Regions from separate parts of the Streptomyces sp. IBSBF 2435 genome, predicted to be linked through region 2. Evidence: riboswitches for the same ligand, from Rfam matches in the RefSeq annotation. Region 2 holds a riboswitch; the other holds the start of a gene.

Region 1 (3,400 bases), on a different contig from region 2:
TCGCGTTGAGCTTCATCGTGCACGAGCCGAGCGGGATCATGCCGCGGTCCAGCGCGTAGTCGCGGTCGGCGAGCCGGCGCAGATAGCGCAGCATCCCGGTCTCGCTGCGGTGCAGGTGGAAGACCGGGTGGGTCAGATACGGCTCGGTACGCGCCAGGCCGGCGGGCAGCGCGTCCGGCGCGGCGCCGTCGAGCGCGTCGAGGTCGGTGCCGCCGTCCGCGCCGAAGGCGGCCAGGACGGCGGCCAGCTGGGCGCGGGTGGTGGTCTCGTCGCACGCGATGCCGACCAGGTCGGCGTCGGTCTGCCGCAGGTTGACCCCGGCGGCGCGGGCCGCGGCGACCACCTCGGCGGCCCGGCCCGGCACCCGGGCGGTGAGCGTGTCGAAGTAGCCGTCGTGCACGATCTCCACACCGGCCGCCCGCAGCCCCGCGTCCAGTACGGCCGCGTAGCGGTGGGCGCGGCGGGCGATCTGCGCCAGGCCCTCGGGGCCGTGGTAGACCGCGTACATCCCGGCCATCACGGCGAGCAGCACCTGGGCGGTGCAGATGTTGCTGGTGGCCTTCTCCCGGCGGATGTGCTGCTCGCGGGTCTGCAGCGCCAGCCGGTAGGCGGTGTCGCCGTCGGCGTCGACCGAGACGCCGACCAGGCGGCCGGGCAGGTTGCGGGCGTAGGCCTCGCGCACCGCCATGTATCCCGCGTGCGGTCCGCCGAAGCCCATGGGGACGCCGAAGCGCTGGGTGGTGCCGACCGCGATGTCCGCGCCGAGCGCGCCGGGCGAGGTGAGCAGGGTCAGCGCCAGCAGGTCGGCGGCCACCGTGACGACCGCGCCCAGGGCGTGCGCCTGCTCGATGACCGGCCGCAGGTCGCGGACGGCGCCGGAGGCACCCGGATACTGCAGCAGCACGCCGAAGACTCCGCGCTCGGCGATCTCGGCGGGGATGCCGTCGCCCAGGTCGGCCACCACGACCTCCACGCCGGCCGGCTCGGCGCGGGTCCCGATCACGGCGGTGGTCTGCGGGAAGGTGTCGGCATCGACCAGGAAGACGCCGCCCCTGACCTTGCCGACCCGCCGGGACAGCGCCATCGCCTCGGCCGCCGCGGTGCTCTCGTCCAGCAGCGAGGCACCGGAGGTGGGCAGTCCCGTGAGGTCGGCGACGACGGTCTGGAAATTGATCAGCGCTTCCAGCCGGCCCTGCGAGATCTCCGGCTGGTAGGGCGTGTACGCCGTGTACCAGGCGGGATTCTCCATGACGTTGCGCAGGATCACCGGCGGGGTGAAGGTGCCGTAGTAGCCCAGGCCGATCATCGGTGCCAGCACCTGGTTGCGGTCGGCGAGCGCCCGCAGTTCGGCCAGCACCTCGGCCTCGGTGCGGGCGGCGGGCAGTGCGAGGGCGGCGGCGCTCCTGATGCTGTCCGGTACGGCCGCCTCGGTCAGCTCGTCCAGCGAGCCGTAGCCCACCTGGGCGAGCATCTTTGCCCGGGCTGCGGCGTCCGGGCCGATGTGGCGGCGGGCGAAGGGCAGACCGGCTTCGAGTTCGGCGAGCGTGGTACGGGGTGCGATCGGATCGTTCATCTGCGGAGGCCTCCTGGTCTGCGACGACCTTCGGGGGTGCCCGGCTCGGCACCCGTACGGCCTCCCCCTCTGTCATCAGTACCTGAGAGCTTCGCCGTCCCCGCGGGGACGGCTTTCACCTTCGGTGAAGACCTGTCCCGCGAACGGCGCTCCCGGGGCGGGTCCTGCTTTCCAGAGTGACCTCGCCCCTGCGGTACGGATGCCTGAGAGATTCCGGGGAGGATTTGCTCCTTCGGCGCCTCCGAACCGCCGCTGCGGCACGCTTTCGGAGGACTCTCCCGCATGGGGTCTACGGCTGCATCCAGCCTACCAGCGCGTTCTGGACAGCGGCGGACCCGACATTCGGGTCGACATCACCCGCGATGTGGCTTTTGGTGGTAACCAACAGCTGTCGCCGTTGGTTGGAGGGACCGTGCAGACCGATATCGATCCGCGAAGCCTCATCGGCCGCCGCGCCTTCGACCGTGACGGTACGAGGATCGGCACCGTGGACGAGGTGTACCTCGACGACGCGACCGGTACACCGGAGTGGGCGGCCGTGCGGACCGGCCTTTTCACCCGCGACGCGTTCGTACCGCTGGAGCCGAGCGAACTGGTGGACGACGGCCTCCGGGTGCCGTACAAGAAGTCCCTGATCAGGGATGCTCCGGACTTCGGCGTCGGTCGGCATCTGTCACCCGAGCAGGAGTTGCAGCTCTACCACCACTACGGCATGGACGTGCCGACCGTCGCGGACCAGGACAAGGGGCCGCCGCCCGACTTCGGCGAACTCGCCGGCGGGGACCGGCGCCCGAAGGACAGCAGCTAGGGCCGGGCCCCGGCGGCGGCTACAGCCCCGCCGGGGCCTGGCGGCCGCTGAGCGGGAGCGGCTCGGTCCTGGACAGGGCGGGATCGTCCACGGCGAAGGTGCGCACCCGGCCCGGCACGGTGTCGGCGGGCACCTCGAAGCGGACCGTGACCCGGCCGACCCCGCTGCCCTGCACCCACCCGGCGCCGTACTCGGTGTGCTCGACGTCCTGGCCCGGCACCCAGCGGCTGGCCCGTTCCGGCTCCGGCGGCGGGGTGACGGGCAGCTCGGGCGGGGCGTCCTCGCCGGGATCGGCGCCGGAGTCCGAGTCGCGCAGATTCTGGGCCGCCTGGGCGAAAAGGTCCTCCTGGGTGAAGTCGGCGAGCCCGGACACACCGACGCCGAGCAGCCGCACCCCGCCGGTGGTGTCGACGGCCTCGGCGAGCCTGCGGGCGGTCTCCTTGACGACGGCGGGGTCGTCGGTGGGCGCCCGCAGCGTCTCGGAGCGGGTCAGGGTCGAGAAGTCGTACCGGCGGATCTTCACCACCACCGTCCGCCCGGAGCGGCCGGCGCCGCGCAGCCGCTGGGCGCAGCGGTCGGCGAGCCGGTCGATCTCGTACCGCACCCGGGCGCGGTCGTTGAGGTCGGTGTCGAAGGTGTCCTCGACGGAGATGGACTTCACATCGCGGTCGGCGACCACCGGCCGGTTGTCGAGCCCGGCTGCCATCGCGTGCAGCGAACTGCCGTGCGCCCTGCCCAGCAGCCTGACCAGCTCGGGTTCGCCCGCCTGTGCGATCTCGGCGACGGTGAGGATGCCGGCCCGCCGCAGATGCTCCGCGGTGGCCGGTCCCACGCCCCACAGGGTGCGTACCGGCAGCGGGTCGAGCAGCGCGCGCTCGGTGCCCGGCTCGACCACCACCAGGCCGTCCGGCTTGGCCTGCTCGGAGGCGATCTTGGCGAGCAGCTTGGAGCCGGCCAGGCCGACCGAGGCGGTCAGCCCGGTCGCGGCCAGGATGTCGGCCCGCAGCCGCTCGGCGACC
Region 2 (3,400 bases):
GACGAGCCCCGCGAAGTGCGCCATGTCGACCATCAGATACGCGCCGACCTCGTCGGCGATCCGCCGGAAGCGGGCGAAGTCCAGCTGCCGCGGATACGCCGACCAGCCGGCGATGATCAGCTGCGGCCGGTGCTCCTTGGCCAGCCGCTCGACCTCGGCCATGTCGACCAGGCCGGTGTCGCCGTCGACGTGGTAGGCCGCGACCTTGTAGAGCTTGCCGGAGAAGTTGATCTTCATGCCGTGCGTCAGGTGCCCGCCGTGCGCCAGATCGAGGCCGAGGATCGTGTCGCCCGGCTTCAGCAGGGCGAACATCGCGGCGGCGTTGGCCTGCGCGCCCGAGTGCGGCTGCACGTTCGCGGCCTCGGCGCCGAAGAGCGCCTTGACACGGTCGATGGCCAGCTGCTCGATGACGTCGACATGCTCGCAGCCGCCGTAGTAGCGGCGACCGGGGTAGCCCTCGGCGTACTTGTTGGTCAGCACCGAGCCCTGGGCCTCGAGGACCGCGACCGGGGCGAAATTCTCCGAGGCGATCATTTCCAGCGTGGACTGCTGGCGGTGCAGCTCGGCGTCGATCTCGGCGGCGACCTCGGGGTCGAAGTCGTGCAGGGACTGGTTCAGCAGCGACATGGGATCTTCCTGGTGTACGGGTGGTGGCGGGGGCTCAGGCCGCGATGAAGGCGTCGTACTCGGCCGCGGTCAGCAGCTCCGCGCCGTCGTCCGAGACCTTCACCCTGAACAGCCAGCCTCCTTCGAACGGTGCGGTATTGACCAGCGACGGGTCATCGACGACATCCTGGTTGATCTCGGTGACCTCGCCGGACACCGGGGCGTACAGCTCGCTGACCGACTTGGTCGATTCCAGCTCGCCGCAGGTCTCGCCCGCGGTCACCGTCGCCCCCACCTCGGGGAGCTGGACGAAGACCACGTCACCGAGCGCGTCGGCGGCGTGCGAGGTGATGCCGACGGTCGAGGCGCCGTCCGCGGGGTCGGTGAGCCACTCGTGCTCCTTGCTGTAACGCAGCTGCTCAGGATTGATGCTCATGACGGAATTCTCCCGTATGCGAAGAGGTGATGACGAAGCCGACGCGGCAGGCTGTGGACAACCGGGCGCCTGTGGAAAAAGTCGGGGGGTTCAGCGCTCGCGCTGGTAGAAGGGCAGCGCCACGACGCGGTACGGCTCACGGCTGCCCCGGATGTCGACCGCGACCCCTTCCGTGCCCGGCGCGGCATGGTCCGCGTCCACGTACGCCATGGCGATGGGCACTCCGAGCGTCGGCGAGGGCGCGCCCGAGGTGACCTCGCCGATGAGGGCGCCGGACGCGTCCGTGACGGCGTAGCCGGCCCGCGGCACCCTGCGGCCCTCCGCGACCAGCCCCACGAGCTTGCGCGGCGGGACGTCCGCGGCCCTGGCCGCCGCCGCGGTCAGCGCCTCGCGGCCGACGAAGTCACTAGGCTTGTCGAACTTCACCACCCGCCCGAGACCCGCGTCGAAGGGCGTCACCTTCGCGGTCAGCTCGTGCCCGTACAGCGGCATCCCGGCCTCCAGGCGCAGGGTGTCGCGGCACGACAGCCCGCACGGCACGAGGCCGGCGTCCGCTCCGCCCGCAAGGAGCCCCTGCCACAGCCGCTCGGCATCGGCCGGCGCCACGAACAGCTCGAAGCCGTCCTCGCCTGTGTAGCCCGTCCTGGCGATCAGCGAGGACACGCCCGCCACGGTCCCGGGCAGCCCCGCGTAGTAGCGCAGCCCGGCCAGGTCGGCGTCGGTGAGCGCGGAGAGGATGCCGGGCGCGGCGGGACCCTGGATCGCCAGCAGGGAGTACGCGTCCCGGTCGTCGGTCACCTGCGCGTCGAAGTCCGCCGCGCGCAGCGCGACCGTGTCCAGCACCGTCTGGGCGTTGGAGGCGTTGGCGACGATCAGATAGCGCTGCTCGGCGAGCCGGTAGACGATCAGGTCGTCCAGGATGCCGCCGTCCGGAGCGCAGACCATCGTGTAGCGGGCCTTGCCGACCGCGAGCGCCGACAGATGGCCGACCAGGGCGTGGTCCAGCGCCTGCCCTGCCTGCGGCCCTGTCACGGTGATCTCTCCCATGTGCGACAGGTCGAAAAGGCCGGCCCTGTTGCGTACGGCCTGGTGCTCGTCGCGCTCGCTGCCGTACCGCAGCGGCATGTCCCAGCCGGCGAAGTCGGTCATGGTCGCGCCCAGCGCGCGGTGCACCGCGTCGAGGGCGGTACGGCGCGGCGAAGCGGCGGGCGGCGCGCTCAGCGGTTCGTTCGAGGGTTCGGTCATCGAGAGGGCTCCCAAAGGCGGCGGACAGGGGACACGGACTGCGGTCGGGGTGTTCACCCCGGCCTCCCCATCTGTCATCGGAACCTGAGAGGTTCACCGTGACCCCTGCGGGCCGCGGCTTGCACCTTGGGTGGGGCGGGACCGGTGACGGCCCGCCCGCTTTTCAGATCTGCCTCGCCCGCGCGGTATCTGTGCCTGAGAGATTCAAGGGAAGACTTGCTCCTTCGGCGCCCGGCCCCAGGTGGTGGGGCCGGAACTCTCCCGCGCGGCCTCCAACGGCCGGTATGCGTATTGTGCCGCCATCATTGCATGCCCGGGCGCCGGGGGCGCTCAGCCGCTACTGTTTCCGGGCAGGACACGGGCACCGACAGTGGCACAAGCGCGGACAAGGGTGGACATGGAGAATCCGGCACCTTACATATGGCCGGCGAACGAGCTCGAGGAAGTGCTGGCCGCGAGCCTCGGCAATCCCTCGGCGACCCCCCGGCTGCTGGAAGTCCTCGGCCGGTCGCACGTATGGGTGCCGCTGCCCAACGGCGGCGCGCCCGACTCCGTCGCCCTCGACCTGCCCACCCTGGAGCTCGGCGGCGCGCCCTATGTGCCGGTTTTCAGCTCCGAGCAGCAGTTCCGGCAGGCCGCGGAAGGCATGTCCTGCACTGTCGCACCGGTACGCGACTTCGCCCGCGGCCTGCCCCCGCTGATGGGTATCGCCGTCAATCCTGGCGGCGCCGTCGGAGTGCCGCTGCCGCCCGCCGCCGTCGCGGAATTGTGCCGCGCCGAGCGGATCGGGGCGTACGGCGAGCAGAGCCCTGGCGGCGCCAGGGTGCGGCTGTGGGAGCCGGCCCCCGACGAGGAGCCCGTGGACTTCCTGGCCGTCGCCGCCGCGGAATACGCCGTCAGCCCGATGGTGCTCAGCGCCCGCCGCGCCATGGCCGCGGTCGAGGAGGACCCGCCCGCCCTCTTCGTCGGCGTCGAACTGGACAGTTGGCAGGAACAGGACAGGGCCGCCGCCATGGACGCGCTCGGCCGCGCCCTGGGCGCGGCGCCGCTGCCGTGGCCGGTCCACCTCATCCTGCTCGACATCGCCCAGGACCCGGTGGGGGACTGGATGCT

The links. A riboswitch is a leader RNA that binds a small molecule or an ion and turns the genes downstream of it on or off. The one in region 2 is predicted to bind glycine.
Region 1: it holds a riboswitch for glycine, as region 2 does, so the genes downstream of both, gcvP (aminomethyl-transferring glycine dehydrogenase) here and gcvT (glycine cleavage system aminomethyltransferase GcvT) in region 2, are expected to answer to the same signal.

What each region holds. Positions count from the first base shown of each region.
Region 1 covers NZ_JAJSYW010000031.1:9,138-12,537, reverse strand. The annotation lists gene gcvP (aminomethyl-transferring glycine dehydrogenase) at 1-1,573, opposite strand, end outside; glycine riboswitch at 1,636-1,753, opposite strand; glycine riboswitch at 1,755-1,864, opposite strand; gene V7E46_RS08825 (PRC-barrel domain-containing protein) at 1,986-2,381, shown strand; gene V7E46_RS08820 (DNA polymerase IV) at 2,401-3,400, opposite strand, start outside.
Region 2 covers NZ_JAJSYW010000012.1:30,249-33,648, forward strand. The annotation lists gene glyA (serine hydroxymethyltransferase) at 1-627, opposite strand, end outside; gene gcvH (glycine cleavage system protein GcvH) at 662-1,042, opposite strand; gene gcvT (glycine cleavage system aminomethyltransferase GcvT) at 1,133-2,287, opposite strand; glycine riboswitch at 2,349-2,460, opposite strand; glycine riboswitch at 2,461-2,561, opposite strand; gene V7E46_RS04370 (enhanced serine sensitivity protein SseB) at 2,685-3,400, shown strand, end outside.